Linked DNA regions of Arthrobacter crystallopoietes. Each later gene encodes a partner of the first gene's protein in a complex. Links are inferred from orthologs where the notes say so. Each region holds a gene or a part of one and is shown in the gene's direction. Other genes may lie near its edges. The genes, in order: hisH and hisF.

Region 1 (14,036 bases):
GAAGTAGATCCGCTGCCCGCCAACGGCACCAATGTCGAATTCGTTGTTCCGGCTGAGCCGCTGGTTCACGACGGCGCCGGGCACATCACCATGCGGGTACACGAACGCGGGGTCGGCGAAACACAATCATGCGGCACCGGGGCCTGCGCCTCGGCCGTGGCTATCCGGTACTGGGCCGGCGCAGGAGCACCGAACGAATGGCAGGTCCAGGTACCTGGCGGCACGGTATATGTCAGCTTCCTGCCAGGCAGCGACGGCAAGGAACATGTACAGCTCAGCGGGCCGGCGGTTTTGGTGGCCAGCGGGATCATCGCCTAGCTTCAGGCAGCCCGGGTGACCCGCAGAATCCTGAAAGCCTTGGCCGTGCTTTCGCGGCGTACCGAAAACTCCCCGGGAAGCTCTGCGGCTAGCCAGCGCTGAAGCGAATCGGATCCGAGATTCTTCTGGACGACTAACCAGGCGTTTCCCCCGGGCGCCAGTCGCGGCAGCCACAGCATGAGCAGGGAATGTAGCTCGCTCTTGCCGATCCGGATCGGCGGATTTGACCAGATCGCATCGAAGCGCAGTTCAGGGTCCACTTCTTCAGGCAGGCAAGCGCGGACGTTCGCCAACCCGAGGGTGCGGGCGTTGTCATTGGTCAAGGCGATGCACCGGGTATTGACATCGACGGCGGTCACCGCTGCCCCGGGCGACTTCAAGGCAAGAGTGAGAGCGATCGGTCCCCAGCCGCAGCCAATATCCAGAAGGTTCCCGCTTGCAGGTGGGGAGGGCACGTCGGCCAGGAGAACCGCCGTCCCTTTATCAATGCCGTCCGGACTGAAAATACCATTGGACGTCGTCAGCTGGCGGGACTGTCCGTCCAGCACCACGGTCAGAGGCTTGCGAATCTCGGGTTTTTCGGGCTCCGCACTGAAGTAATGATCTGTGGCCATAATCCGCCAGAGTAGTGGTCCGGGAGAGGAATGTGTATCTAGGCAGTCCTAAGGCGGGCCGAAGTGCTGGTATGGTAGCTGCATGTGGAATAAGTGATTGCGCCGTTGCGGCAGCCCCGGCCCGCAGCTAATCTTCTCTGCCGTTGAGCCCAGCTCCGAGGGAAGATGACGCACAGTCCATCCGGAAACGTAAGCCAGTTCCTTCTTTCTTGAACCTGTGGCGGTGTGTGCCGCAGTTTTCCGATCTTCATTAGCCGAAGCAAAAAGGCAGCGGCTCCCACCAGATTAAGTGCCGGCGGCCGTGCGCCGCCCTTTGTCAGGAGGATTTCTTGACCCCTCATCAACATAGACCGGCTGGCCCCTCGGTACCCGAGGCCGCTGAGGTCTACGATAGAACTACAGACTTTTCAAAGGAGAGCATGTCCACCACTAGCAACAGCCAGCCCTCGCCGGAACCGGAGCTGAGCCCGGAGGAAATCCAGGCGGTCATCGACCGGATTCTGGCCAAGGATACTGCGGCACGGACGAAGTCCGGCGGTGTCAGAGGCAGGGCACAGGCCATCTCGACGTTGGACGAGGAACACTCGGAATTCGACGGCGAGCAGCAGGACTTGGCCGAACGGCGCGCCTTGCGCCGTGTTGCAGGTCTTTCTACTGAACTCGAAGACGTTACCGAGGTCGAATACCGGCAGCTGCGGCTTGAGCGGGTCGTCCTTGCCGGTCTCTGGACTGAAGGTACCGCCGACGACGCCGACAATTCGTTGCGTGAGCTTGCGGCGTTGGCAGAGACCGCAGGTTCCGAGGTGCTTGACGGTGTGGTGCAGCGGCGGCTCAAGCCGGACCCCGGCACGTTCCTTGGATCTGGCAAGGCGCAGGAACTGCGGGACATTGTGATGAGCACCGGTGCGGATACCGTCATTGTGGACGGCGAACTTTCTCCGTCTCAGCGACGGGGCCTGGAAGACATCGTCAAGGTCAAGGTGATCGACCGTACCGCCCTGATCCTTGATATCTTCGCCCAGCATGCCAAGAGCCGCGAAGGCAAAGCGCAGGTGGAACTGGCCCAGCTCGAATACCTGCTTCCGAGATTGCGCGGCTGGGGCGAATCAATGTCCCGGCAGGCGGGTGGCCGGGTCGGTGCCGCCGGCGGCGGCATTGGTTCTCGCGGTCCGGGTGAAACTAAGATCGAGCTGGACCGCCGCCGGATTCGTACCCGCATGTCGAAGCTGCGCCGGGAAATCGCCGGGATGAAACCGGCGCGCGACACGAAGCGGGCCAATCGAAAACGAAATGCTGTTCCGTCCGTTGCCATAGTCGGCTACACGAATGCGGGCAAGTCGTCGTTGCTGAACCGTCTGACCAATGCGGGCGTCCTGGTGGAGAACGCGCTTTTCGCCACCCTCGATCCCACGGTGCGGAAGGCCGAAACCGCCGATGGTCTCGGTTATACCCTGGCTGACACCGTCGGCTTCGTCCGCTCGCTCCCTACTCAACTGGTCGAGGCATTCCGCTCGACCTTGGAAGAGGCTGCGGATGCGGATCTCATCCTGCACGTTGTCGACGCTTCCCATCCGGATCCCGAAGGACAGATTGCTGCTGTCCGGGAGGTGCTCACTGAAGTTGACGCGCGAAAGCTTCCGGAAATCGTAGTCCTGAACAAGGCGGATGCAGCCGACCCGTTTGTCGTCGAGCGTCTGCGCCAGCGTGAACCGCGGCACGTCGTGGTTTCGGCGCGTACAGGTCAAGGAATCCCGGAACTGCTTGAGGCCATCAGCGAGGGAATTCCACGTCCAACGGTGAAGCTTGAATTGTTGATTCCATATGACCGTGGCGAAGTGGTGAGCCGGCTACACAGTCCGGATGCGGAGATTCTCTCCGTCGAACATGTCGAAAACGGAACGAAGCTGGAAGTGAAGGTCCGTGAAGGGCTGGCTGCAGAGCTCGGACCCTTCCTCCATCGTGGTTGAGGCGTCGTTGAACGAGAAGGAAGCGTTGCGTCTGCTTGACGTTGCGGTGCGTGCCATGGGCGGGCAGAACCGCGCTGGGCAGCATGAGATGGCCGACCGCGTTGCTGAGGCGTTCAGTAATCATGAACATCTGCTTGTTCAAGCGGGGACGGGCACCGGCAAATCATTGGCGTATCTCATTCCCCTGATCGTCCATGCCCTTGAGAGCGAGAAGCCCGCGGTTGTTTCCACCGCGACGCTGGCCTTGCAATCCCAGATCGTCAAGCGCGACCTGCCGCGGCTGCTCGAGGCTATCTCGGACGAGCTGCCACGCCCGGTGGATGTAGCCCTCCTGAAGGGGCGCAACAATTACCTCTGCCGGCACAAACTGGCGGGCGGTTTCCCCGAGGAAGATGCTCCCGACGCTCTCTTCACTCTTGGCGAGGACGCTGTACCGCATCCTGCCCCGGCAACCGCTGGCCCGGCCTCCGGGCTAGGAAAAGAAGTGGTACGGCTGCGGGAATGGGCGGACGAGACTGACACAGGCGATCGGGATGAGATCGTCCCCGGCGTCAGCGATCGGGCGTGGCGACAGGTTTCAGTGAGTTCCATGGAGTGCCTCGGAGCGCAGAAGTGTCCGATGGCGGCAGAGTGTTTCAGCGAGCAAGCCCGCACGCGGGCCGGTGAAGCGGACGTGGTGATCACCAACCATGCACTGCTGGCTATCAATGCCTTTGAAGGCTTGTCGGTACTCCCGGAATACGACGTGGTAGTCATCGATGAAGCACATGAACTGCAGGACCGTGTCACCAGCGCGGTCGCTGGGCAGCTCTCGGTGGCGATGGTGCATACGGCGGCGTCGATGGCCCGCAAGCATACTGCGGCCAGCGTCGAATCGATCAACAGCGCAGCGAAGAGCCTCGAAATAGCCTTGGCCGCCACTGCCACGGGGCTGATGGCCTCTGGGCTGCGTGACGATCATGAGATGGCGCTGACGCAGTTGCGTGAGGCTTGCCGAGTCGCACTTTCCGACTCCAAATCGGACACATCGAACAGCGCGGACGGTGGGCGGCAGATGGCCCGCTCCAGGCTGATGGTTGTGCTGGAGGTATGCGACCGGATTCTCTCCGCGGCCCAGGCTCGGGAGGTCGTGTGGATTACCAGGCCCAGCAATTTCGGGTCCGGAACCGATTTCGGGTCAGAGGACGATACGCAGCCCGCAACGGTCAACGTGGCACCTCTGTCCGTGGCCTCACGGCTACGTGAAGGTTTGTTTGACGGCCATACTGTGGTTCTGACTTCGGCGACGTTGGCCATCGGCAACGCTTTCGATGCGGTGGCCGGATCGCTGGGACTGATGGGGGCCGGTGCACCGGCGTACTCAAGTGCAGACGTTGGAAGCCCGTTCGACTATCCGAAGCAGGGAGTGCTGTATGTGGCTTCGCATTTGCCGAAGCCTGAGCGCGGAACTAGCGCCGAACAGTTGGACGAGCTGGAGGCACTCCTGAAGGCTTCCGGAGGCGGGGCATTGGGGCTGTTCTCTTCCCGGCGGGCGGCCGAGGAAGCGGCCGCTGAAATGCGACGGCGGATCAATAGCGAAATCCTGTGCCAGGGCGAGTCATCGATCGCTGCCTTGGTCAAGCAGTTTGCGGCGGAGCCGGATACCTGCCTATTCGGGACGATGACCCTATGGCAGGGTGTGGACGTGCCCGGAGACGCCTGCAGGCTCGTCATCATCGATCGGATTCCGTTTCCCCGTCCGGATGACCCTCTCATGACAGCGAGGACCCGCTCGGTGGCGCAAGCCGGAGGCAACGGTTTTATGTCCGTCTCCGCTACCCACGCCGCAGTCCGCCTGGCTCAGGGGGCCGGACGCCTTATTCGCGCCGCGGGCGATCGTGGCATGGTCGCGGTGCTGGATTCCCGCTTGGCGAACGCCCGTTATGGCAGTTTTCTCCGGTCTGCATTGCCCCCATTCTGGTCAACTAAGGACCGGAGCGTGGCGCTGCAGATCTTGGAACGGCTCTCAGCCCGTCAGACGGGTTGACCGCCCTTCCCGCTATGCGAAGCCAATGATATTAGTGCGTGCTCATCGAGTCCGATGAGGCATGCACGGGTGGACCTACCGCCCCCACCCTGCAGGAAGGCCAAGTCTGTGGGTGATGGCACCACAGAACTCGTGACGCAGAAGGCGCCCGGCCCTCAGCTCCGGCCTGTCCAAAGAGATGGACATTATTGCAAGGGAACGTTAGCTGCAGCGCCGCAACTAGCGGGAAAGCCGTTCGCTGCCATGCTGGCGGGACGAGACCGCCTTGGCGACAAATAGCATCCGTCTACAAAGTACGCATCACTGAAACCACTTTGCCCATGACCGTTGCATGGTCGCCGAGGATCGGTTCGTATTGGGTGTTTTGTGGCAACAACCAAGTATGGCCGTCCCGCTGCCGAAATGTCTTCACAGTTGCCTCGTCGTTGAGGAGGGCTGCCACGATATCTCCGTTGTTGGCGCTTTGCTGCCTCCGCACGACAACCCAATCACCATCACAGATGGCTGCGTCAATCATGGAATCGCCGGAGACCTTAAGCATGAACAGTTCGCCATGGCCAACCAACTGTCTCGGAAGGGGCATAACATCTTCGATGACCTGATCCGCCAGGATGGGGCCGCCGGCGGCGATACGACCGACGAGGGGAACCATGGCTGTGTCCGACCCGCTGCCGAGATCTGAGACGGTGGAACCGTTGATACTTCTGACATTGTCTGCCTGTTCCACCCCGGCCATTCGGGCAGCGCCGTCCTCAATGACGAGCGGAGTCAGCACTTCCATGGCGCGGGGACGCTTGGGGTCACGGCGGATGTAGCCCATCTTTTCGAGTTGGATCAGCTGGTGCGTCACGCTGGACAGGCTTGCCAGTCCGACGGTGTCACCGATTTCCCTCATCGATGGCGGATAACCATTAGCACTTACAGACTCCTGGATGGTTTCAAGGATTTTCTTTTGGCGCGCAGTCAGGCCCTTGGGCTGCCCTGCAGCCCGAGTCGGCTTTGTCTGTTTGCTGTCTGATGTGGCAGCTGCTCTGGAAACGTTCTTCGACATGGCCCGGACTCCGGTTTCTCCGTCCGATCCGAGTCAGCAGTGCCGTGCCTGAATTCGAACCGGAATCTTATTTTGTCAGTGGCAGCTGATGCACTTCATGTACGGCCACCTTTGGTTTAACGCTAGGGGAGTCATGGTGGACTTTCAAACATTTGTTCTAGTGAGTCTCGACAATGTTCGATCATAGGTGCTAAAACTGTGGAAGAAGGATTCGAACGTAAATTCGAATAAGGAGATCTCGGACATAAACGTTCGCAGATCGGGAAAGGTGTCAACATGTCTGCACAGCTCGCACCGCAGTCGCCTGCCGTACCGCGCCATACTCAACCACTCCAGCTCACCCGTCGCGGCCGTCTGCTGTTGATCGGCCTTCCGCTCATCCTTTCGGCTGCTGCTTTGTTGACGCTGATCGGCTTCTTTACGGCTCCCGCAGTGGCCTCCACCAGTGGCGGTCTAGGAGCAGGCGAGACGATCACTGTGACGGTCGGCTCCGGGCAGACCTTGTGGGAACTCGCCAGTGCCGTTGCCCCTGAGCGGAATCCGCACGATGTGATCGCTGAGATTTCGCAATTGAACAACCTTCCGGACTCGATCGTGCACGCCGGACAGCAACTGCACGTACCCGTCAGCGGCGACGGCCAGCGGCCGTAATATGAGACCCTCCGGCTGGCCCGATTCCTGCCCCGGGCCGGCCGGAGCTTAAGCTTGATCGGTGAGTGACCAGCTAGAACGCCTGAATCGCCTGCCTCTTAGAGACAACCTCAGAGGCTTAGAACCCTACGGCGCACCCCAGCTACATGTGCCGGTGCTGCTGAATGTTAACGAGAACACCCATCCACTTCCCGATAGTGTTCACAAGGCCATTGCGGCCGCCGTCGAGGCGGCAGCAACGGGGTTGAACCGTTACCCGGACCGCGAATTTACACAACTGCGTCAAGCGTTGGCTCGTTACCTGGGCCATGGGCTAACGGAAGAAAACGTTTGGGCTGCCAATGGCTCGAACGAAGTCCTCCAGCAGATTCTGCAGGCTTTTGGAGGTCCAGGCCGACGCTTACTGAGCTTTCCTCCTACATATTCGATGTATCCGTTGCTCGCAAGCGGCACAGACACCGAATATGTCACCGGAGCTCGCTCCTCCGACTTCAGTTTGACGGCCGAGGCAGCCGCTCGGGCAGTCAGGGAATCAGCCGCCAATATCGTCATTCTCTGTTCGCCTAACAACCCGACCGGGACGGCTCTGGGCCTGGACGTTGTAGAAGCTGTGTACGAGGCCGGGGCCGAATACAACACCATGGTCATTGTGGACGAGGCATATGCCGAGTTTGCCCACACCGGCACCCCCAGCGCGCTGGAATTGCTGCAGGGCAGGGAGCGTCTGATCGTTTCGCGAACGATGAGCAAGGCGTTCGCTTTAGCGGGGGCACGCGTGGGCTATCTGGCCGCGGCGCCCGAAGTGACGGATGCCTTGCGTTTGGTCCGCCTGCCTTACCACCTGTCCGCCATCACCCAGGCAACTGCCGTTGCAGCCCTGGACCACGCGGATGCGCTGTTGGCCAACGTTGAAGACATTAAGGGCCAGCGTGACAGGATCGTGTCCGAACTCACGGATATGGGTCTGCGTCCCGCGCCCTCGGATTCGAACTTCGTATTCTTCGGGGGAGTAAGCAATCCGCACGCAGTGTGGCAGGGTTTGCTCGACGCCGGAGTGCTCATCCGTGACGTGGGGATTCCGGGCCATCTGCGGGTTACTGCCGGCACTGAGGCGGAGACCACGGCCTTCCTGAACCGCCTCCGCGAGCTTGTCTGAGCGATTTCTCCTAGACTGATATAAGAGGCGCACGTCTTCGTGGACAGCCAAATCGATTTTCTTCAAAGGACTCCAATGACCGTGGATATTGCCACCGGACGCACCGCGCGCCTTGAACGCACTACAAGTGAATCCTCCGTCCTGGTGGAACTGAACCTCGATGGCACGGGCCAATCCGATATCAGCACGACTGTGCCGTTCTATGACCACATGCTCACGGCGCTGGCGAAGCACTCGCTGATGGATCTGACAGTAAAGGCGTCCGGCGATACCCATATCGACGTCCACCACACTGTTGAAGACGTCGCCATTACCCTGGGGGAAGTCCTTAAAAGCGCCCTCGGCAACAAGGCCGGAATCAAGCGGTTCGGCGAGGCCACTGTTCCGCTTGATGAAGCCATTGCCAACGCCGTGGTGGACATTTCCGGACGTCCTTATCTGGTGCACGACGGGGAACCTGCCGGCCAGGAGTACCACCTGATTGGCGGTCACTTCACTGGCTCGCTGACGCGCCACGTCTTCGAGGCCGTCACCCTACATGCACAGATTTGCCTGCACATGCGGGTCTTGGGCGGAAGGGACCCTCACCACATCGTTGAGGCGCAGTTCAAGGCTTTTGCGCGGGCGTTACGGGCTGCTATCGAACCGGATCCGCGCGTGGAAGGTATTCCCTCCACGAAGGGGGCCTTGTGAAATCAGCCCCGAAAATCACCGTCCTCGACTATGGATCCGGCAACGTCCGGTCCGCGGTGCGGGCGCTTGAGCATGTCGGCGCGGAAGTAACGCTGAGCCATGCCTCCGAGGATGTTCTCAATGCGGATGGCCTGCTGGTTCCCGGCGTCGGCGCTTTCGCCGCTGTCATGGAGCAGCTGAAGAAGGTGGATGCGTTGCGCTGGATCGGGCGCCGCGTTGCCGGGGGCAGGCCGGTTCTTGGCATCTGCGTCGGCCTCCAGGTGTTGTTCGAGGAGGGTGTTGAACACGGCGTCAGTACCCCGGGCATGGGGGAGTGGCCAGGAACGGTGGAGCGTCTTGCTGCCGAAGTTGTACCGCACATGGGGTGGAACACTGTTGAGCCACCCGAAGGCAGTCGCCTGTTTGCCGGCATCGAGGATGAACGCTTCTATTTCGTCCACTCCTACGGAGTGCAGCGCTGGGATTTCGATGTGTCCCAGCCGGCCATGACCCCGCCGCAGGTGACCTGGTCCGAACACGGAGGAAGGTTCATCTCTGCTGTCGAAAACGGCCCTCTGTGCGCGACGCAGTTCCACCCGGAAAAGTCAGGCGATGCCGGAGCTGAGCTCCTGCGCAACTGGCTCCGGACGCTGGGCTAGACATGTGGAGCATCGTGCTCATGGGCGTTGCCGGACTGCTAATCGGCGGAGCCATATCCTTCCGCAGCCAGAAAGCCCCGAAGGCTATTGTCATCAGCTTCTGGGTCTTGGCCGGAATGTCACTGCTGGCCGCATACCTGCTCACGCTCGGCCCGTCCGAGTAGAACTTTCCAATCAACCCAGAAAGCAGACATACCGAATGACTACAGACAACGCCCCGATTCTGGAACTGCTACCCGCAGTGGATGTTGCCGACGGCCAGGCCGTCCGCCTCGTTCAGGGCGAAGCCGGCAGCGAAACCAGCTACGGCGACCCACTGGACGCTGCGATGGCTTGGCAGAACGACGGCGCTGAGTGGGTCCACCTGGTAGATCTGGACGCTGCCTTCGGCCGCGGTTCGAACTCCGAATTACTCCAACGCGTCGTCAAGGAACTCTCCATCAAGGTTGAGCTTTCGGGAGGCATCCGGGACGACGCCTCCTTGGAGCGGGCGCTGGAACTCGGGGCTGCCCGGGTGAATCTCGGCACAGCTGCGCTGGAGAACCCTGAATGGACGGCCCGGGCCATCGACCGATTCGGCGACGCAATCGCCGTCGGGCTAGATGTACGCGGCACGACTTTGGCAGCACGCGGGTGGACCAAGGAGGGCGGCGATCTGTGGGAGGTGCTGGCTCGTCTCGAGGATGCCGGTTGCGCACGTTATGTTGTTACCGACGTGACGAAAGACGGAACCCTCAAGGGCCCGAACATCGAACTGCTGCAGGAAGTTGCGGCGCGCACGGAAAAGCCGGTCGTTGCCTCCGGCGGAATTTCAAGTCTCGATGATCTGGTCGCACTGCGTGCACTGGTGCCGCAAGGTGTTGAAGGCGCGATTGTGGGTAAGGCACTTTACGCTGGTGCCTTTACCCTGCCGCAGGCCCTGGATACCGCCGGCCGTCGCTGACCGAAGTGGAAAAGCGTGAGCTTCCCGGACACATAGCAGCGGCGCTGGCGGGCGCCGGCGGCAACACCGACTCCGCCGGACAGTCCTGGGAAGGACGGGATCTGAGCGGCTCGGGCAATCCGCTGCATAATTTCGACCAGGACGACGGCACCGCCGACGCTGCTTACACCGAAGCATTATCCGCGCTCGTCCGCGGCACCGGTGGAGAAGTCGATGTTGTCCGTGCCCTGGCGACGGCGCGTGTCTTTGTGCCGATTGTCGCGCAGTTGGCAGAGGAAGAAGCCGGTGCTCACGGACTGTCTGCCGACAAACAGGCGGACATGGCGCTCGTGACTGTGCAGGCTCCGGATGGTCGGCGGGCGTTGCCCGTGTTTACTTCCATCGCCGCCCTGGAAGCCTGGCATCCGGAAGCGCGGCCTGTGGCCGTCTACGCCGCACGTGCGGCACTTTCCGCGGTCGCCGAGAAGGCGGAACTGCTCGTCGTTGATCCTGGTGCTGAACTCACTTTCGTTGTTCGCCGCCCGGGCATGTGGGCTCTGGCCAAACAGCAGGAATGGGTGCCGTCCTACAAAGACGAATGGTTGACCGGGATCGTGTCACAAGCAGTCGCGGTGGAGGCCGATATCAGCGGTGTCGGCTTGGCGCCTGGTGGAGGAATCGGGGCAAAAACCGCCGCCGGCCAGATTGTTGCCGGTGGCGGAGCCGGTCCTGAGCTGCGCCTCGTACTCAAGGTCCGTGAGGGGCTTGGGCGGACCGAACTGCAGGCCTTGGCAGCTCGTTTGCAGCGGAGGCTGGGCGGCGACCCGGACTTTATGGAGCGGGTGGACTCCCTGGAGATCAGCTTCACCCGATAATAAAAGTTCGACGCCGGAGCGAGGCTCCGGCGTCGAACTTGATATAGACGAGACAGGGTTAGCTGACCGGACCGGTGTACTTTTCGCCCGGGCCCTTGCCCGGTTCGTCCTGAATCGTTGATGCTTCGCGGAATGCCAGCTGCAGGGAACGCAGCCCATCCCGCAACGGACCGGCATGCTGACTGCCAATTTCCGGTGCGGCTGCGGTCACGAAGCCAGCCAAGGCCGTAATCAGTTTCCGCGCCTCGTCCAGGTCTTTTAGCTCTTCGGCATCGTCGCCGGCGGCCAGCCCGCATTTGACGGCCGCGGCGCTCATAAGGTGGACAGCGGCGGTGGTGATGACCTCTACCGCCGGAACTTCGGCGATGTCGCGCATCTGGGTCAGGACTTCCTGCTCCTGAGTGCTGGCCCCGGGGTCGGAACCCGCGGCGGATTCGAAACTGTGGCGGTGGTCTGTTTCTGGGGCAGGATTGCTATCTGGCGTGCTCATACTGGTAAGCTTGTCACAGACCGATTGATTCAAGTTATTTTCGTGCCCAAAAGCACACGGCATTACAGGCCGGTGGAAGTAACCCGAATCAATATGCAAGCGGAGACCTCTCCCACCTGTTGGCATGGATATTCCAGAGCTGCCGGGTTCCTGGTCGGCATGTTTATTGTCGCAGTCTTGTCGGACAGCGAGGATGAACAGGAAGCGCCCCTCATGCGGTGTCGTTTCGCAGCCGACGTTCGAGGCCTTCGATTGCGCGTGCAATAGGAGGCCTTCTTTTATTGCAGGCGGTACTCGTTACCTAAACAACAGGAGCAACACATTAGCGAGCCACGAATCAATGATCGGATCCGCGTCCCTGAGGTGCGGTTGGTAGGACCGGCTGGTGAACAAGTCGGTATTGTCCGTATTGAGGACGCCCTGCGTCTGGCCTCCGAGTCGGATCTGGATCTTGTTGAGGTCGCACCGCAGGCCAAGCCTCCGGTGTGCAAGCTCATGGATTTTGGCAAGTATAAGTACGAAGCTGCAGTCAAGGCCCGTGAAGCGCGCAAGAACCAGACGAATACGGTACTCAAGGAGATCCGTTTCCGACTGAAGATTGACAAGCACGACTACGAGACAAAGCGTGGACATGCTCTGCGTTTTCTCGGAGCCGGGGACAAGGTCAAGGCCATGATCCAGTTCCGTGGCCGTGAGCAGCAGCGTCCGGAGATGGGCATTCGCCTGCTCCAGAAGTTCGCTGATGATGTTGCCGAGGTCGGCGTGGTCGAATCCAGCCCTCGCATTGACGGCCGCAATATGGTGATGGTTATCGGCCCGCTTAAGAATAAGGCTGAGGCCAAGGCAGAAGCGCGTCGGGCAGCCCAGAAAGCCGAAGCAAAGGCAGCCAACGAAGCCAAAAAGGAGCGTGTAGACGTTTCCTCGGATCAGGCTCCGATGACCCAGAGCTTGGGCGATCTGCTGCCCGCAGAGCTGACCAAGGCCGCCGCGGAGCCGGCTCCCTCGGAGGCGCCGGCAGAAGCTGCACCTGTGCAGGAGACGCCCAAGGAAGAGGCGCAGGCTCCCGAAGCCGAGGCTCCAGCGCCGAAGGCTGCGCCGGCCCAGGCGGAGGCTCCGACAACGCCGGCTGAGGCTGAATCTCCAGCAGCGAAGGTTGCGCCGGCCGAGGCTGAAGCTCCGGCACCGCAGGAAGCGCCGGCTCAGTCGGAAGCTCCGGCACCGAAGCCCGCAGCTAAGGCGCCGACTCCGACTCCGGCTCCGATGCCGAAGCCAATGGCCAAGCCGAAACCAGCCGTGGCCAAGGCGCCTGCCAAACCTGCAGCACCCAAGCCTTCCGGCCGGAGCAGCTCCAAGAGCTGAACCACGCCGGGTTTCATCTGGTACCGGTTGCAGCTTGCATCCGGTGTCCGGCAGACATGTACACCGCCGGTACCCGAATCGGGTACCGCATGAACCGATGGCCGTATGGCCGGAGGAAGACGTAAGGAGAACGGCAGCTATGCCGAAGCAGAAGACCCACAGTGGCGCCAAGAAGCGCTTCAAGCTCACCGGTACTGGCAAGCTCAAGCGGCAGCAGGCTAACCGCCGTCACTACCTGGAGCACAAGGCTTCCACTCTCACGCGCCGTCTGGCCAGCGACAAGATCGTGGCTCCGGCTGATGTGAAGAACATCAAGAAGATGCTGGGCATCTAGCTCTTCCTTCTGATTCACGGCGCGATCGACTGGTCCGCCACATCTTTTCAACTAGCTCTCAAGCCTGAGGAACAACAACTCCGGCTTCTGGGTATCAACACTTAAGGAGTACGCACGTGGCACGTGTGAAGCGGGCGGTTAATGCCCATAAGAAGCGCCGGGTAATCCTGGAACGCGCAAAGGGATACCGCGGACAGCGGTCCCGTCTCTACCGCAAGGCCAAGGAACAGCTGCTGCACTCGTTCGTGTACAGCTATGGCGACCGCCGCAAGCGCAAGGGTGACTTCCGTCGTCTCTGGATCCAGCGCATCAACGCTGCCTCCCGCGCCAACGGCCTGACCTACAACCGCCTTATCCAGGGTCTGAAGGCCGCCGAGGTCCAGGTAGACCGCCGCATGCTTGCCGAGCTGGCTGTTTCGGATGCCAATGCCTTCGCTGCCCTGGTTCAGATCGCCAAGGACTCGCTCCCCGCTGACACCTCCGCTCCGGCTGCTGTTGAGGCAAAGCCGGCCGTGAAGAAGGCCGAAGCAGCCAAGGCTGCGAAGAAGGCTGAGACGGCGCCTGCAAAGGCCGAAAAGAGCGAAGCTGCTGCCGCTGAGAACACCGAAGCTCCCGCCGGCGCGGTTCTCGTTGTTGACGGTCAGCCTGCCCCCGAGGGATTCACCATCAAGGGCAACGCTGAGTCCAACAAGTACCACGTCCCGGGCTCCACCTGGTACGAGCAGACCGCTGCGCAGTACTGGTTTGACTCTGTCGCGTCCGCCAAGGCTGCCGGCTACGAGCCTGCAGGTGGCGAGGCACGCCAGAAGATCGCTGAGTAAGACTGCCGTTTCAAGCAGCATCTGTGGTGACGCTATAGTCGCTTTATGAGCACTACTGGGCGCCCGCAAGCCGTTATGTCGAACCCCCGAGCAGATCGGGTCAAAGACATAGCCAAGCTTG
Region 2 (13,982 bases), 240 kb from region 1 along the record:
GGCCGAGCTCGATCCGGCCGTGCTCGACGCGCTCCGCCTCGGGGTTCACCAGCTGCTGGCGATGCGGGTGCCCGCACACGCGGCCCTGGACCAGACTGTCGGACTGGCACGCGTTGTCATCGGAGCCGGTCCGGGCGCGCTCGTCAATGCCGTACTGCGGAAGGTTTCCGCCAAGGAACTCGCTGGCTGGACCGAGGAACTGACTGCCGGCCAGAAGGATCCCGTCGCCGCTGCAGCTGTGATGCACAGCCATCCGGAATGGATAGTCAGGGCGATGCGACAGTCCCTCGTCGGGCACGGCCGCAGCGTCGGGGAAATCGAGGACTTGCTGGCGGCGGACAATGCTGCACCGGTGGTGAACCTCGTGGCACTGCCGGGGCTCGGCACACTGGACGAGGCGATTCAGGCAGGCGCGGAACCGGGCTCCCTGGTACAGGATTCAGCGCTGTTCTCCGGAGGCGACGTGGGACGCCTGGAATCCGTCCGGACGGGAACAACGAGAGTTCAGGATGCCGGCTCCCAGCTCGTCGCCCGCGCACTGGCCGAAGCCCAGACTCTGACCTCGGGTCCCGAGCGCTGGCTGGACCTTTGTGCCGGACCCGGAGGCAAAGCCGCACTGCTGGCTGCCCTGGCCGCCAAGAAGTCCGCGACCCTGCTGGCCAACGAACCGGCCGAGCACCGGGCCGAGCTGGTACGGCAGTCTCTGCGGCCCGTCGACCGTGAGGTCTGGGAAGTCCGGACCGGGGACGGCCGCGACCTTGGCCAGCTGCAGCCTGAAGGGTTCGACCGGATCCTCGTAGACGCTCCCTGCACCGGCCTGGGTGCTCTGCGGCGCCGGCCCGAGTCACGCTGGCGGCGCAAGCCGTCCGACGTTGCCCAGCTGGCGCCTTTGCAGCGCGAACTGCTTGATTCAGCCTTGGCTGCAGTGAAGCCTGGCGGGCTCGTAGCGTACGTCACCTGTTCGCCGCACCCAGCCGAAACCACCGCTGTGGTCACTGATGCGCTGCGCCGCCATCCTGACATTGAGCTGCTGGATTCAGCGTCGGCGCTGGATGCAGTCAGCCTGTCGGGAAATCTTCAGGCGGGCCATGCACAGACGGAAGGATCGACGGCCCAGTTGTGGCCGCATATCCACGGAACAGACGCAATGTTCCTGGGCTTGCTGCGCAAGAAGACCTCAGACAATCCAGCCGGAAACGCAAAGTAAGGATCCAGATGGCACAGTGCTGCATACACCCAAGTATTTTGTCCGCTGATTTCGTCAATCTGGAGGCGGAGCTGAGGAAGATCAGCTCCGCCGACGCCGTGCATGTTGACGTCATGGACAATCACTTCGTGCCGAACCTGACTATCGGGCTGCCCGTGGTGGAGCGGATCCAGGAGATCAGCAGGCTTCCGTTGGATGCGCACCTGATGATTGCGGACCCGGACCGCTGGGCGCCTGCCTATGCGGACGCAGGTCTTGACTCGGTGACCTTCCATGTCGAGGCCGCAGCCGCTCCCGTCCGCCTGGCCCGTGAGCTGCGCAAGCGGGGAGCCAAGGCTGGCATGGCGCTGAAGCCCGGCACCGCCGTCGAGCCCTACCTTGATCTGCTCCCCGAAATGGACATGCTGCTGATCATGACCGTGGAACCCGGATTCGGTGGACAAGCCTTCCTTGATGTCACACTTCCCAAGATCCGCAGGGCAGCCTCGGCAATAGCTGGTTCGGGCCTGCCCGTGGCGATTCAGGTGGACGGGGGCGTGACCGAAGAAACCATTCAGAGGGCAGCGGAAGCGGGAGCGAACGTCTTCGTCGCGGGGTCGGCCGTATATGGTGCCGAGGATCCGGATGCCGCCATCTCCGCCTTGCGTAAATCCGCCGAAACAGCTTGATGTGTCATGTATTACACGACATGACAGGAATATGAGGCCTGCGATGCAGGTTGTGGCAGAATAACAACCACAAACAACGTGCTCCGGGGTCGGTGTAAGTCCGAACCGGCGGTTATAGTCCGCGACCCGTCGCCACGGATTCCGCAAGGAATTCAGGGCAACGGTTGAGCCGGTGAAATTCCGGTACCGACAGTTAAAGTCTGGATGGGAGAAGCACGTGCAGTTGGCAGAACAGCCAGCGGTGCGTAGGTTCCGTGCGGAACCACGTCCACTGCCTGAACCTACCGCACTGTCGTTACCCCGGAGCCGCCGCGGCTTTCGGAAAGGAACGACATGGATTTTCTGCGGTGGCTCTTTGAAGCTCAGATTCCCGTCGCGGGCAGTTCACTACTGCTGCGCGAAGTCGTAGGGAACATCTTCGGCCTCCTCAGCGCCCTTGGCGGCATGCGCCGCAAGGTATGGGCCTGGCCCGTCGGCATCATCGGCAATGCCCTGCTGCTGACGGTTTTTCTCGGGTCGCTTTTCGGCTCAGCCAATACTGCGAACCTGCTCGGCCAGGCCGGCCGCCAAATCATGTTTATCGCAGTGGCCGTCTACGGCTGGCAGCGCTGGCGCCAGAGCAAGCAAGACGGCGCGGGCCACGCGGTAACCCCACAATGGGCATCCGGCAGAGCCCGGATCGGCTTGGTGGCAGGTCTGATCCTGGGCACCGTCGCTCTGACTCCGCTCTTCGCCGCCCTCGGTTCATACGAACCAGTCTGGGCGGACGCTTGGACGTTTATGGGATCGCTGCTTGCCACCTACGGCATGGCACGCGGCTGGGTGGAGTTCTGGCTGATCTGGGTGGCGGTCGACATCGTGGGAGTCCCGCTGCTGTTCAGCGCCGGCTACTACGCGTCCGCCTTCATGTACCTCTTCTACGGCGTGTTCACCCTGATCGGGTTCTTTGTCTGGTGGCGGGCCAAGGATCGGTCCAAGCCCGAGGTTGAAACCCTTCTGCCGGATGTCCGCGTCGGCACGGGGGGTCGATCATGAGCAGCCAGGGATTCTCGCCCGCGGAAAACCGGGCGATGGAGCTCGCACTGGACACCGCCAAGCTCGGATTCCGCGGCGCCAATCCTTTGGTCGGCGCGGCAGTTCTCGACGCCACCGGTGAAGTGCTCAGTATCGGGTACCACAGCGGTGCCGGCTCGCCGCACGCGGAGATCGACGCGCTGGCCAATCTTCGCCACCGGATATCCCAGCAGCAGGATCTTTCCGACTGCACCATGGTGGTGACCCTTGAACCCTGCAATCACCAGGGCCGCACGGGGCCGTGCGCGGCAGCCATCGTCGACGCAGGCATCGGCAACGTCATCTATGCAGCTGCGGACCCCACGCCGGAGGCCACGGGAGGGGGAGATGTGCTCCGCAACGCCGGCATCGGCGTACGCAGCGGTCTGCTTCAGGAGCGGGCGCTTGAGTTGAACCACAGGTGGTTCCGGGCCAAATCGGAAAACCGTCCGTTCACCACCATGCATATTGCCCAGACGCTTGATGGGCTGATCGCAGCGCCGGACGGAACAAGCCAGTGGATAACCTCCGCGGAGTCGCGGCAGGACAGCCACGGCATCCGCAGCCGTGTGGGCGCGATCATCGCCGGCACCGGAACAGTCCTGGCAGACAATCCGCGGCTGACTGCACGGGACGAATCGGGCGCGGCAACGAAGTCCCAGCCGCTGCGAGTGGTGATGGGGCTGCGCGACGTTCCGGAAGACTCCGCCATCCGTGGGGACGACGGCAGGTTCATGCAGCTGCGAACGCATGATCCGGCCGAGGTGCTCCGCGAGCTGGCGGAGCGCGGAGTCGGTCACGCCATGGTCGAAGGCGGTGCAGCCGTGGCGGGAGCCTACCTGCAAGCGGATCTCGTCGACGAACTGGTCCTCTATCTGGCGCCCATGCTCCTGGGCGATGGAACCCGGTCCACCGGCGACTTAGGCATCCGGACGCTGGCTGAGGCCTCTCAGTGGCGTTGGGATAACAGCGGCGGCGGCCGCACCTCAAATCTTGGCGCAGATCTGCGCCTTCATCTGGAACCGATGCCGCACGGCATCCCAAGCGGCAGGAAAGGCCTCTAATGTTTACCGGAATCATCACCGAGCAGGGCAGCGTGGAATCGTTGGTCCTGAACCCGGCGAAGGACAGCGCTGTCCTGACCATCAAGGCTGGGGAAGCGATCGCGGATCTTGAACTCGGCGGCTCCCTGGCCGTCAATGGCGTTTGCCTGACCGCGGTGGAATCAAAGCCGGGCGTTGTCAGCGTCGACGTTATGGGGGAGACGCTGACCCGGACCACCACAGGTGAGCTCAAAGCCGGCACCAGCGTCAACCTCGAGCGGTGCGTTCCAGCCGGGGGACGTATGGATGGCCATGTGGTCCAGGGACACGTGGACGGTGTCGGCGCATTGCTGGAACGCGAAAATATGGGCGACTGGGAGCGGTTGCGTTTCAGCGTCCCTTTCCAGCTCGCCCGTTACATCGCCGAAAAGGGATCGATCGCGATCGACGGTGTCTCGCTGACAGTGACCACGGTCAGCCCGGTCGACGCAGAGGACGCGTATTTCGAGGTGGGGCTGATTCCCACCACGCTGGCCGAAACGAATCTGGGCGCCAAAGCCACCGGCGACAAGGTCAACCTCGAAGTAGATGTGCTTGCCAAGTACGCCGAGCGATTGCTCGCCTTCTCCCAAGCGGACAAGGCTGCAGCCCGCCACGTAGCTGGAGCGCACTCATGAGCGCGGCAGTGGAACCTCGGATCCGGCTCGACGCCATCGAGCAAGCAATCAGTGCCATCGCCGCCGGCCGGCCGGTTGTGGTGGTCGACGATGAAGACCGCGAAAACGAAGGGGACATCATTTTCGCGGCCGACGCCTCCACGCCTGCCTTAATGGGCTGGACCGTCAGGTACACCTCGGGAGTGATCTGTGTTCCGATGACCGGCAGCCGCGCTGATGAGCTAGGCCTTCCGCCGATGGTAGAAGTCAACCAGGACGCGAAGGGCACCGCCTACACCGTTTCCTGCGATGCCGCCACCGGAGTTACCACCGGCATCAGCTCCACCGACCGTGCACGAACGGCACAGGTGCTGGCATCTGAATTGAGTACTGCCAGCCAGCTGAACAGGCCGGGCCATATCTTCCCGCTCCGGGCTGTCGACGGTGGCGTCCTAGCGCGCCGGGGGCACACCGAAGCTGCTGTCGATCTCTGCCGGCTTGGTGGCCGGTCGCCGGTAGGCGTGATCGCAGAGCTCGTACACGATGACGGGGAAATGATGCGGCTGCCCGCGCTGCGCGACTTTGCCAATGAGCACGGCTGCCCGCTGGTATCCATCGAGGACCTTGTCCAGTTCATCGCGGCCGAAGGACCAAGCCCACAAAGTACGCAGTCCCTCCAGACACGTGAACCCGCCGGACAGGAGGCGCACCAGTGACCACCAGAAACGACCCAACGCCGGCCCCGGTGTCGGTTCCGCCGGCCTCTATTGCCCAGGTGACCGGCGGTCCCGCCGTCCAGTTGCCGACGGCTTTCGGCTATTTCACGGCCCGGGCCTGGACGGACAGTGCTACCGGGGTGGAGCACCTGAGCATCACTTCGCCGGTCCGCCCCGACACGGCTCCGCTGGTTCGGCTGCATTCGGAATGCCTGACAGGGGATGTCTTTGCCTCCTTCCGCTGCGACTGCGGTGAGCAGTTGGACCAGGCCTTGGCTTTGATCGCTGAACAGGGCGGCACGGTGCTGTATCTGCGTGGCCAAGAGGGCCGCGGTATCGGACTGGCAAACAAGATCCGCGCGTACGCCCTGCAGGAGGACGGCGCCGACACCGTGGAGGCCAATGAACAACTGGGCCTGCCGGTGGATGCGCGCGACTATTCGGCCGCGGCGTCGATCCTGCATGCCATGGGGCTGGACAACATCCGGCTCCTGAGCAACAACCCGGCCAAGAGCAGCACGCTCTCCGGCTATGGCATCGGCGTCGTGGAAATGATCTCCTCCGAAGTGCCATCCCGGGAGCAGAACCTGCGGTATTTGCAGACCAAACGGGATCGGATGGACCATCGGCTGGCCTTGCTTGAAGACCACCCGGTCCACCAAAGCTGATAACAGCGGCACCTTCCCAGTACTGAAGATGAACCCGCCGCCAATCCCGGCAGGGTACGAACATTCACAGAAAGCAGAGAGTAAAACATGAGCGGACACGGAGCACCGATTATCGACGTCGCCGAACTGAACGGCAATGCCGGCGAGCTGAAACTGGCCATCGTCGCCGCCAGCTGGCACACGCAGATCATGGACGGCCTGATCGACGGCGCCCTGCGGGCCGCCAAGGAAGCCGGTATCGCCGAGCCTGCGCTGGTTAGAGTTCCCGGCAGCTTCGAGTTGCCGGTGGCAGCTGCGCGGCTGGCACCGCACTATGACGCAGTGGTGGCCCTCGGCGTCGTTATTCGTGGTGGAACCCCGCACTTTGAGTACGTCTGCCAGGCAGCCACCGAGGGGCTGACCGACGTCAGTGTCAATACCGGGACACCCGTGGGATTCGGCGTCCTGACGTGCGATACGGAGCAGCAGGGCCTCGACCGGGCCGGGCTTGAGGGCTCGAACGAGGACAAGGGCCACGAGGCCGTCACAGCAGCCCTGGCCACGGCCGCCACCCTCCGCCAGCTCGGCGTCTAAACGCCTCCGGACAAGGGGATTCGTCACATAGCCCGGGCCGGTTTGCGGCCCGGGCCATGTGCTGGCGTAATCTTGGGAGCGTGAAATCCTTCGAATCCCTTTTTGCCGAGCTGAGCGAGAAAGCGCAGACGCGCCCGGAGGGCTCGGGTACCGTAGCCGAATTGGACTCAGGTATCCATGGCATCGGGAAGAAGGTTGTGGAAGAGGCGGCTGAAGTATGGATGGCTGCGGAGTACGAGTCGGATGAAGCGGCGGCGGAAGAAATTTCCCAGTTGCTCTACCACCTGCAGGTCCTGATGATTGCCAAAGGCCTGACCCTGGCAGACGTATACAAGCATCTGTAGCGGGACGCCGCCAGAGGTGTTCCGCCAAGCCTGCCCGGGGCAGTTTCCCCAAAACCGGCCGTCGTACGGCCAACCGATCCTCTGCAGAAAGTCATCTTCATGCTACGCGTAGCCGTCCCCAACAAAGGTTCCCTGTCCGAAGCCGCGTCCGAAATGCTCACCGAGGCCGGCTACCGGCAGCGTCGTGACAGCCGTGAGCTGGTCATGATGGATCCGGACAACGACGTCGAGTTCTTCTTCCTCCGCCCGCGCGATATTGCCGTCTACGTTGGCAAGGGCACGTTGGATGTCGGTATCACCGGCCGCGACCTTTTCCTCGATGCACAGGTGGAAGCCGAAGAGCTCCTGAGCCTTGGCTTCGCCGTCTCAACGTTCCGGTTCGCCGGCCCAGTCGGTGAATTCTCCAACGTGCAGCAGTTGCAGGGCAGGCGCCTTGCCACCAGCTACGACGGGCTGCTGCAAAGCTACCTGACCGAGCGTGGCGTGGATGCCAAGGTTGTCCGGCTGGACGGAGCCGTGGAGTCCTCCGTGCGCCTGGGGGTCGCCGACGCGATCGCGGATGTGGTGGAAACCGGCAGCACACTCAAGGCCGCCGGCATGGAGATCTTCGGCGAACCCATCCTCCGCTCCGAGGCCGTACTCATCGGCCGCAAGGGCGAAGTTCCCACGGGCCTGGAAGTCCTGATCCGCAGGCTCCGCGGCGTCATTGTCGCCCGGGAGTTCGTGATGATGGACTACGACATCCGCAAGGAACTGGTGGAGCAGGCTGCCGCCCTGACGCCAGGTCTGGAATCGCCCACCGTTTCCCCGCTGCGCGACTCCGAGTGGGTCGCGGTACGCTCGATGGTCAGCCGCACGCAGACCAACCGGATCATGGATGAGCTGTATGACCTGGGCGCCCGCGCCATCCTGGTCAGCACCATTCACGCCTGCCGTATCTGATCGGGGAAGTACCAGTGTCTGTAGCAATCCGCGTCATTCCCTGCCTTGACGTCGACGCCGGCAGGGTAGTCAAGGGTGTCAATTTCGAAGGCCTGCGCGACGCCGGGGATCCGGTCGAACTGGCACACCGCTATGACCGTGCCGGTGCCGACGAACTGACCTTTCTCGATGTGACAGCCTCCTCCGGTAACCGCGAGACGACGTTCGACGTCGTTGCGCGCACCGCGGAGGAAGTTTTCATCCCGCTGACGGTCGGCGGGGGCGTCCGCAGCGTCGCCGACGTCGACAGGCTGCTGCGCTTCGGTGCCGACAAGGCGTCGATCAACACCGCAGCCGTGGTCCGCCCGGAGGTCATCGACGAGATTACTAACCACTTCGGTTCGCAGGTTTTGGTGCTGTCGCTGGATGCCCGGCGGACGGCTGAATCCTCGGTGCCTTCCGGCTTCGAGGTCACGACGCACGGCGGCAGGCAAGGCACGGGTATTGATGCCGTGCAGTGGGCCAAGGAAGCCGCCGACCGCGGGGTGGGGGAGATCCTGCTTAACTCCATCGACGCCGACGGCACCAAAGAAGGCTTCGACTTGGAGATGATCCGGACGGTGCGTGCCGCGGTGCAGGTTCCGCTGATCGCCTCCGGCGGCGCCGGCAAGCCCGAGCATTTCCCGCCGGCCGTGGCGGCCGGTGCCGATGCCGTATTGGCTGCGTCCGTGTTCCATTTCGGACCCGACGATGCCATCGCCCAGGTGAAGAACGCTATCCGCGCCGCAGGCTACCCGGTCCGCTGACCCGACGCGGGGCCAGAGTCAGGGACCGATTTCGGCGCTCTGCAGCAAGGCGACGGCGTCCGGCTGGCCTTCGAAAGTTACGAGGGCGTGCTGGGTACGGCCATGGGCGTGCATAAGCAGTTCGCCAGGCTCGCCGACGATCGCTACCGACACTGAAGCACGCTTCGCGACATGCCGGGGACCGTCGGGGCGCACCAGCACGATGCCCAGATCCACTCCGCGGTACAGGAGGGCGGCGCGCTTGATCAGGTCGTCCCACAAGGCATTGGAGTATTCCTCATCCAAGGCGCGCGGGGCCCACCGCGTAGTGGCGCGCCTGACATCTTCGGTGTGGACAAAATACTCAATAAGGTTTGCGGCGGCATCGACCGATTTGAGCTTCAGCGGCGAGAGCCGGGGCGGGCCGGCGCGGAAGGCCTTGACCAATTTGCTGTAGCCCGCTGTTCCGCGGGATTTGTCTGCCAGCTTTCGGGTGGCTTCGTCTGAAACCTTGGACAAGGGTTTGAAGGCCATGCCCAGCTGGGCCGTCAACCGGTGTTCCCGCAGATACAGATGCGCGGCAAGTTCGGCAGTCCGCCAGCCTTCACAGAGCGTGGCGGAGTCCGGGCCGGCTGCTAGCAGAGTCTCGGCCAGAACTTCACGGGACGGGTCAACGAAATGCATCAATCCTGAACCTAGCATGAAGCAGCCATTTTTGGGCCGCCCATAACGTTGTATGGCCTCGTGGCAAGGCGGCGTGCGGCCCACTGCCGAAGCACTAGACTTGAAGGGATGTCCTCCCAGCCTGAATCCCAGAACGTATCCTTGGCCGGCGCCGGCAGCGAAGCCCTGCCCTCCGGCGTTGCAGACCTGCTCAAACGTGACGCAGCCGGCCTCGTCGCCGCGATCATCCAGCAGCATGACACCTCCGAAGTGCTCATGCTGGGTTGGATGGATGACGAGGCGCTGCGCCGTACGCTCTCCTCCGGAAGGGTGACGTTCTATTCGCGGTCACGCCAGGAGTATTGGCGTAAGGGCGATACGTCCGGGCACGTGCAGTGGGTGAAGTCCGTGGCGCTCGACTGCGACGGCGACGCCCTCCTGATCCAGGTCGACCAGGTCGGCGCAGCCTGCCACACAGGCACCAGGACCTGCTTCGATGGGCGCGGTGTCGACGTCGTTGTTGGAAATCGTGCCGAAGAAGAACCGCTAGCGAAAGAAAACAAGTAATGCAGGACCTTGGTGTCATCAGCCCCACCCTGGAGGAGTTCCGCTCCCTTGCCCGAGACCGGCGGGTTATCCCGGTCTCCCTCAAGGTGCTCGCTGATGACCAGACACCCATCTCCCTTTACCGCAAGCTCGGAGGCGGGCAGTCAGGAACGTTCCTGCTTGAGTCCGCAGCAGTGGGCGGGGTCTGGTCCCGCTACTCGTTCATCGGAACCCACTCCAAGGCCACGCTGACCAGCAAGGACGGCCAGGCGCACTGGCTGGGGGAGCCGCCGGCCGGTGTGCCGCTGGACGGCAACCCGGTCGAGGCGCTGCGTCAGACGGTGGAGGCGCTTCGCACCGAACGTTTTGACGGGCTTCCACCGTTGACGTCCGGGCTCGTGGGCTTCGTGGGCTGGGAAGCAGTGCGCCGTTGGGAAAAGCTGACGAGCCCGCCCGAGGAGGACCTGCCGCTGCCGGAGCTGGCCATGTGCCTGGTCACGGATATGGCAGTCCACGACAACGCCGAAGGCACGGTGACCCTGATCGCCAACGCCATCAATTTCGATGGCAGCGACGAGCGGGCGGACGATGCCTGGCGCGACGCGGTTGAGCGCGTCCGCCGGATGCTCGCGCAGCTCAATGAACCGCTGGTCCAGCAGATTTCCGTACTGGAGAACAGCGCGCTGTCGACCGATGAGCTGATGGACTCCGTCACGCACAGCTGGGCCGAGGAACAATATCTGGCGGCTGTGGACCGGGGCAAGGAAGCGATTGTCGACGGCGAAGTCTTCCAGGTGGTGATTTCACGCCGGTTTGAAACGGAGTGTTCGGCCTCGGCGCTGGACGTCTACCGGGTGCTGCGCAACCTTAATCCGAGTCCCTATATGTACTTGTTCAGCCTGGAAGACGCCGACGGCAACGCGTACTCCATCGTCGGGTCTTCGCCCGAGGCACTGGTCACGGTGACCGGTGACGAAGTCATTACGCATCCGATCGCCGGATCCCGTCCGCGCGGCAAAACCGTGGAACAGGACCGGGAGCTCGCTGAGGAGTTGCTCGCCGATCTGAAGGAGCGTGCCGAGCACCTGATGCTTGTTGACCTGGCGCGGAACGATATCTCGAAGGTCTGCGATCCGGGCACCGTGGATGTCAGCCAGTTCATGGAGGTGGAGAAGTTCAGCCACATCATGCACCTCGTTTCCACCGTGGTCGGCAGGCTCTCCCACGACAAGTCCGCGTACGACGTGCTGGCCGCGACTTTTCCGGCAGGCACGCTCTCCGGCGCGCCGAAACCGCGAGCCCTGCGTCTGCTGGACGAACTCGAACCGCACCGGCGCGGCATCTACGGCGGCGTAGTGGGCTATCTGGACTTTGCCGGCGACATGGACATGGCTATTGCCATCCGTTCCGCCCTGCTGCGCGACGGCCGCGCCTACGTTCAGTCGGGCGGCGGAATCGTGGCGGACTCGGATCCCGCCACCGAAGCCATCGAATCTGTGAACAAGGCCGCGGCTCCGCTGCGGGCGGTGACCTTGGCCACCCGGCTGCATGCCGCTGATCCGGCTGCCATCGTGACCGGTGAAGGCAACTGATGGCTGAGCGGACCGAAATGAAGCCGCCGTCGCGCTGGCAGCGCAAGAGCACCGTAGTGATGGCCTCCATACTGGCCTCGCTGGCTGCCTTCGGCGCCACCACCCAGACCTGGCTCAACGTGAGACTGCCGCAGAGCACGGTCCAGACGCCGGACCTCAGCGTGGCCGGCAGTGAGGCTGCCATCGCGGTCACGGCGCTGGCTTTGGTAGGACTGGCCGCGGCACTGGCGGCATCCATCGCCGGGCGGATTGCCAGGATTGTCATTGCCGTGCTGCTGGCGTTGGCTGGAGCCGGCATCGCACTCTCCAGCTACCAGGTCATTGCGGATCCGGCGGCTGCGGCCTCAACCGCCATTGGAGAGGCCACCGGACAGGTCGGGCAGGCCGCGGAAATCACTTCCACGCTGTTTCCCGTACTGGCGCTGGTGGCGGGTCTTCTGATGGCCGCATGCGCGGTATGGCTGGTGCTCGCCGGCCGCCGCTGGCAGGCCAGTAGGAAGTACACCAGCGCGACCGCTCGACAGGCGGACGGTTCGCCGTCCGACCGGGGCGGTCCTGTGGACGAGATCGACAGCTGGGACCAGCTCAGCCGCGGCACGGATCCCACAGACTAGGGACCGGGCGGGCCTAAAGTCATACTGGCCGGTCCGCCGAAAATCAATGGCAGAATATAGTCAGTACCGTTTCTTCAGGGAGTTAGATAATGGGCAATCACGCCACCGTCACCGAGAAATCATCCAATGAGCAGGCCGTTTCCAGCATCCACGACGAAGTCATTGGCCACGGAAACAGCCCGGCTGCCTGGACCTGTGTCCTGATCATGATCGTCGGCAGCATTGTCTCCGGTATTGGTTTCGTCATGGCTTCGCACCTGGTTTTCTGGGGCGGCGTTGTTGTCATGTTCATCGGCCTGATCGTTGGCTGGATCATGAAGAAGGCCGGCTACGGCGTGGACGGCGCCAAGCTCCTGAACAGCGGTCACTGAGAGTGACTGTTCTCGACGACATCATCGTTGGGGTCAGGGAAGATCTTGAAGCCCGTCGGGCGGAGCTTCCGCTGGAGCAGCTGACGGAACGCGTGGCCGCCGTGGCTGCGCCGCGTGACGCCTATGCGGCCCTCGGCGGTCCGGCCAGCCCGCGGACCGAACTCAAGGTGATTTCCGAGGTCAAGCGCAAGAGCCCGTCGAAGGGCGACCTGGCACAGATCACAGACCCGGCCGATTTGGCGCGCCGCTATGAAAAAGGCGGAGCGGCAGTTATCAGTGTGTTGACCGAGCAGCGCCGCTTCGGCGGATCGCTCGCTGATCTGGATGCCGTGCGCGACGCCGTTGACATTCCGGTCCTGCGCAAGGATTTCACGGTCGACGAATACCAGATCTGGGAAGCGCGGGCACATGGTGCGGACCTAGTCCTGCTCATCGTCGCTGCGCTGGAAGATTCCCAGCTGCGCGCGTTCCTGGACCTCACGCACCGTTTGGGCATGAACGCTCTGGTCGAAACGCATACGGCGGAGGAGATTGAACGTGCCGTCGCCGTCGGTGCCCGGATCATCGGTGTGAACGTCCGCAATCTCAAGACGCTGGACGTGGACCGTTCCATCTTCGCTTCACTGGCCGAAAAGATTCCGTCGGAGGCGGTCATCATCGCCGAATCCGGTGTACGCAACGCCGACGACGTTGCCGACTACGCGGCGAACGGCGCCAACGCTGTGCTGGTCGGCGAGGCACTGGTGATCGGCAACGCACCGGAGCAAGCCGTCGCCGATTTCGCCGCAGCCGGTGCCCGGGCAATCGCGGACCGCGGCCAGGGCAGCTAACACAAGCAATACCGTCTCGGCGGCAGGCCCGGTGCTCAAGGTTCCGGGCCTGTCCGCCCGAGAGGTTCGAAACAGACAGGACGGCCAGGTTATGACGCAGAGCCCCGAAACGCCCGACGCCGGCGAAAAGCCGGACGCGGCGGATGCATTCCTTTCCGGCGGGAGTCTCCGCCACGCCCCCGGTCCCTACTTCGGCAACTACGGCGGGCGCTGGATGCCCGAATCCCTGATTGCCGCACTTGATGAACTGCAGGATACGTTCGACAAGGCCAAGGCCGATCCGGAGTTCATCGCCCAGGTGGCGGAGCTGAACCGGAACTATTCAGGCAGGCCGTCGCTGTTGACGGAAGCCAAGCGGTTTTCGGCCCATGCCGGCGGCGCCCGGATCTTCCTGAAGCGCGAAGACCTGAACCATACCGGCTCGCACAAGATCAACAACGTGCTGGGCCAGGCACTGCTGGCCAAGCGGATGGGCAAGACCCGCATCATTGCCGAGACGGGCGCCGGACAGCACGGCGTGGCAAGCGCGACGGCGGCGGCCCTCCTCGGGCTCGAATGCGTTGTTTACATGGGTGCCGAAGACACCCGGCGCCAGGCATTGAACGTCGCCCGGATGGAACTGCTCGGCGCCACGGTTGTCCCTGTCACCGCCGGCTCCCAGACGCTCAAGGACGCCATCAACGAGGCGCTGCGTGACTGGGTTGCCAACGTGCACACCACGCACTATCTGCT

What was found.
Region 2: the proteins of hisH (region 1) and hisF are in contact, whole or in part, in a crystal structure (PDB 6RU0), measured with the Thermotoga maritima proteins. The link is inferred for Arthrobacter crystallopoietes from one-to-one orthologs. Residues at the interface, in WP_004080484.1 of Thermotoga maritima: Asn15, Arg18, Arg22, Arg117, Leu118, Pro119, His120, Met121, Gly122, Trp123, Asn124, Asn134, Gly135, Tyr136, Tyr138, Val140, Tyr158, Glu180, Lys181, Ser182, Ser183, Lys184, Ile185; in WP_004080486.1 of Thermotoga maritima: Met1, Leu2, Ala3, Arg5, Ser40, Glu41, Asp45, Glu46, Ala70, Glu71, Ile73, Asp74, Ile75, Pro76, Phe77, Asp98, Lys99, Ser122, Gln123, Glu161, Thr195, Leu196, Asn247, Arg249, Glu251.

What each region holds. Positions count from the first base shown.
Region 1 is NZ_CP018863.1:3,616,885-3,630,920, forward strand. Bases 7,405-10,293 are described here. They hold hisH (imidazole glycerol phosphate synthase subunit HisH), read left to right. Parts: upstream 7,405-8,472; coding sequence 8,473-9,114; downstream 9,115-10,293. Other genes in these bases: AC20117_RS16775 (histidinol-phosphate transaminase), read left to right, coding at 7,405-7,783; hisB (imidazoleglycerol-phosphate dehydratase HisB), read left to right, coding at 7,859-8,476; AC20117_RS23560 (CG2302 family histidine operon protein), read left to right, coding at 9,135-9,278; priA (bifunctional 1-(5-phosphoribosyl)-5-((5-phosphoribosylamino)methylideneamino)imidazole-4-carboxamide isomerase/phosphoribosylanthranilate isomerase PriA), read left to right, coding at 9,314-10,057; AC20117_RS16795 (SseB family protein), read left to right, coding at 10,063-10,293. Also shown: dapF (diaminopimelate epimerase), read left to right, coding at 1-318; AC20117_RS16750 (class I SAM-dependent methyltransferase), read right to left, coding at 321-932; GTPase HflX, read left to right, coding at 1,352-2,899; AC20117_RS16760 (ATP-dependent DNA helicase), read left to right, coding at 2,853-4,925; transcriptional repressor LexA, read right to left, coding at 5,212-5,976; AC20117_RS16770 (LysM peptidoglycan-binding domain-containing protein), read left to right, coding at 6,253-6,627; more of AC20117_RS16775, read left to right, coding at 6,689-7,404; more of AC20117_RS16795, read left to right, coding at 10,294-10,911; AC20117_RS16800 (DUF1844 domain-containing protein), read right to left, coding at 10,970-11,401; infC (translation initiation factor IF-3), read left to right, coding at 11,765-12,760; rpmI (50S ribosomal protein L35), read left to right, coding at 12,900-13,094; rplT (50S ribosomal protein L20, sunset domain variant), read left to right, coding at 13,211-13,915; AC20117_RS16820 (TrmH family RNA methyltransferase), read left to right, coding at 13,961-14,036. UniProt on the Escherichia coli protein: IGPS catalyzes the conversion of PRFAR and glutamine to IGP, AICAR and glutamate. The HisH subunit catalyzes the hydrolysis of glutamine to glutamate and ammonia as part of the synthesis of IGP and AICAR.
Region 2 is NZ_CP018863.1:3,853,371-3,867,352, forward strand. The notes cover bases 6,935-9,769. They hold hisF (imidazole glycerol phosphate synthase subunit HisF), read left to right. Parts: upstream 6,935-7,884; coding sequence 7,885-8,655; downstream 8,656-9,769. Other genes in these bases: hisG (ATP phosphoribosyltransferase), read left to right, coding at 7,028-7,870; AC20117_RS17810 (TIGR03085 family metal-binding protein), read right to left, coding at 8,674-9,318; hisI (phosphoribosyl-AMP cyclohydrolase), read left to right, coding at 9,427-9,769. Outside these bases: AC20117_RS17755 (RsmB/NOP family class I SAM-dependent RNA methyltransferase), read left to right, coding at 1-1,207; rpe (ribulose-phosphate 3-epimerase), read left to right, coding at 1,216-1,875; nicotinamide riboside transporter PnuC, read left to right, coding at 2,209-2,910; bifunctional diaminohydroxyphosphoribosylaminopyrimidine deaminase/5-amino-6-(5-phosphoribosylamino)uracil reductase RibD, read left to right, coding at 2,907-3,992; AC20117_RS17775 (riboflavin synthase), read left to right, coding at 3,992-4,648; ribB (3,4-dihydroxy-2-butanone-4-phosphate synthase), read left to right, coding at 4,645-5,343; ribA (GTP cyclohydrolase II), read left to right, coding at 5,373-6,011; ribH (6,7-dimethyl-8-ribityllumazine synthase), read left to right, coding at 6,099-6,584; AC20117_RS17795 (phosphoribosyl-ATP diphosphatase), read left to right, coding at 6,665-6,928; more of hisI, read left to right, coding at 9,770-9,864; AC20117_RS17820 (anthranilate synthase component I), read left to right, coding at 9,864-11,435; AC20117_RS17825 (Trp biosynthesis-associated membrane protein), read left to right, coding at 11,435-12,049; AC20117_RS17830 (HGxxPAAW family protein), read left to right, coding at 12,139-12,420; indole-3-glycerol phosphate synthase TrpC, read left to right, coding at 12,423-13,250; trpB (tryptophan synthase subunit beta), read left to right, coding at 13,342-13,982.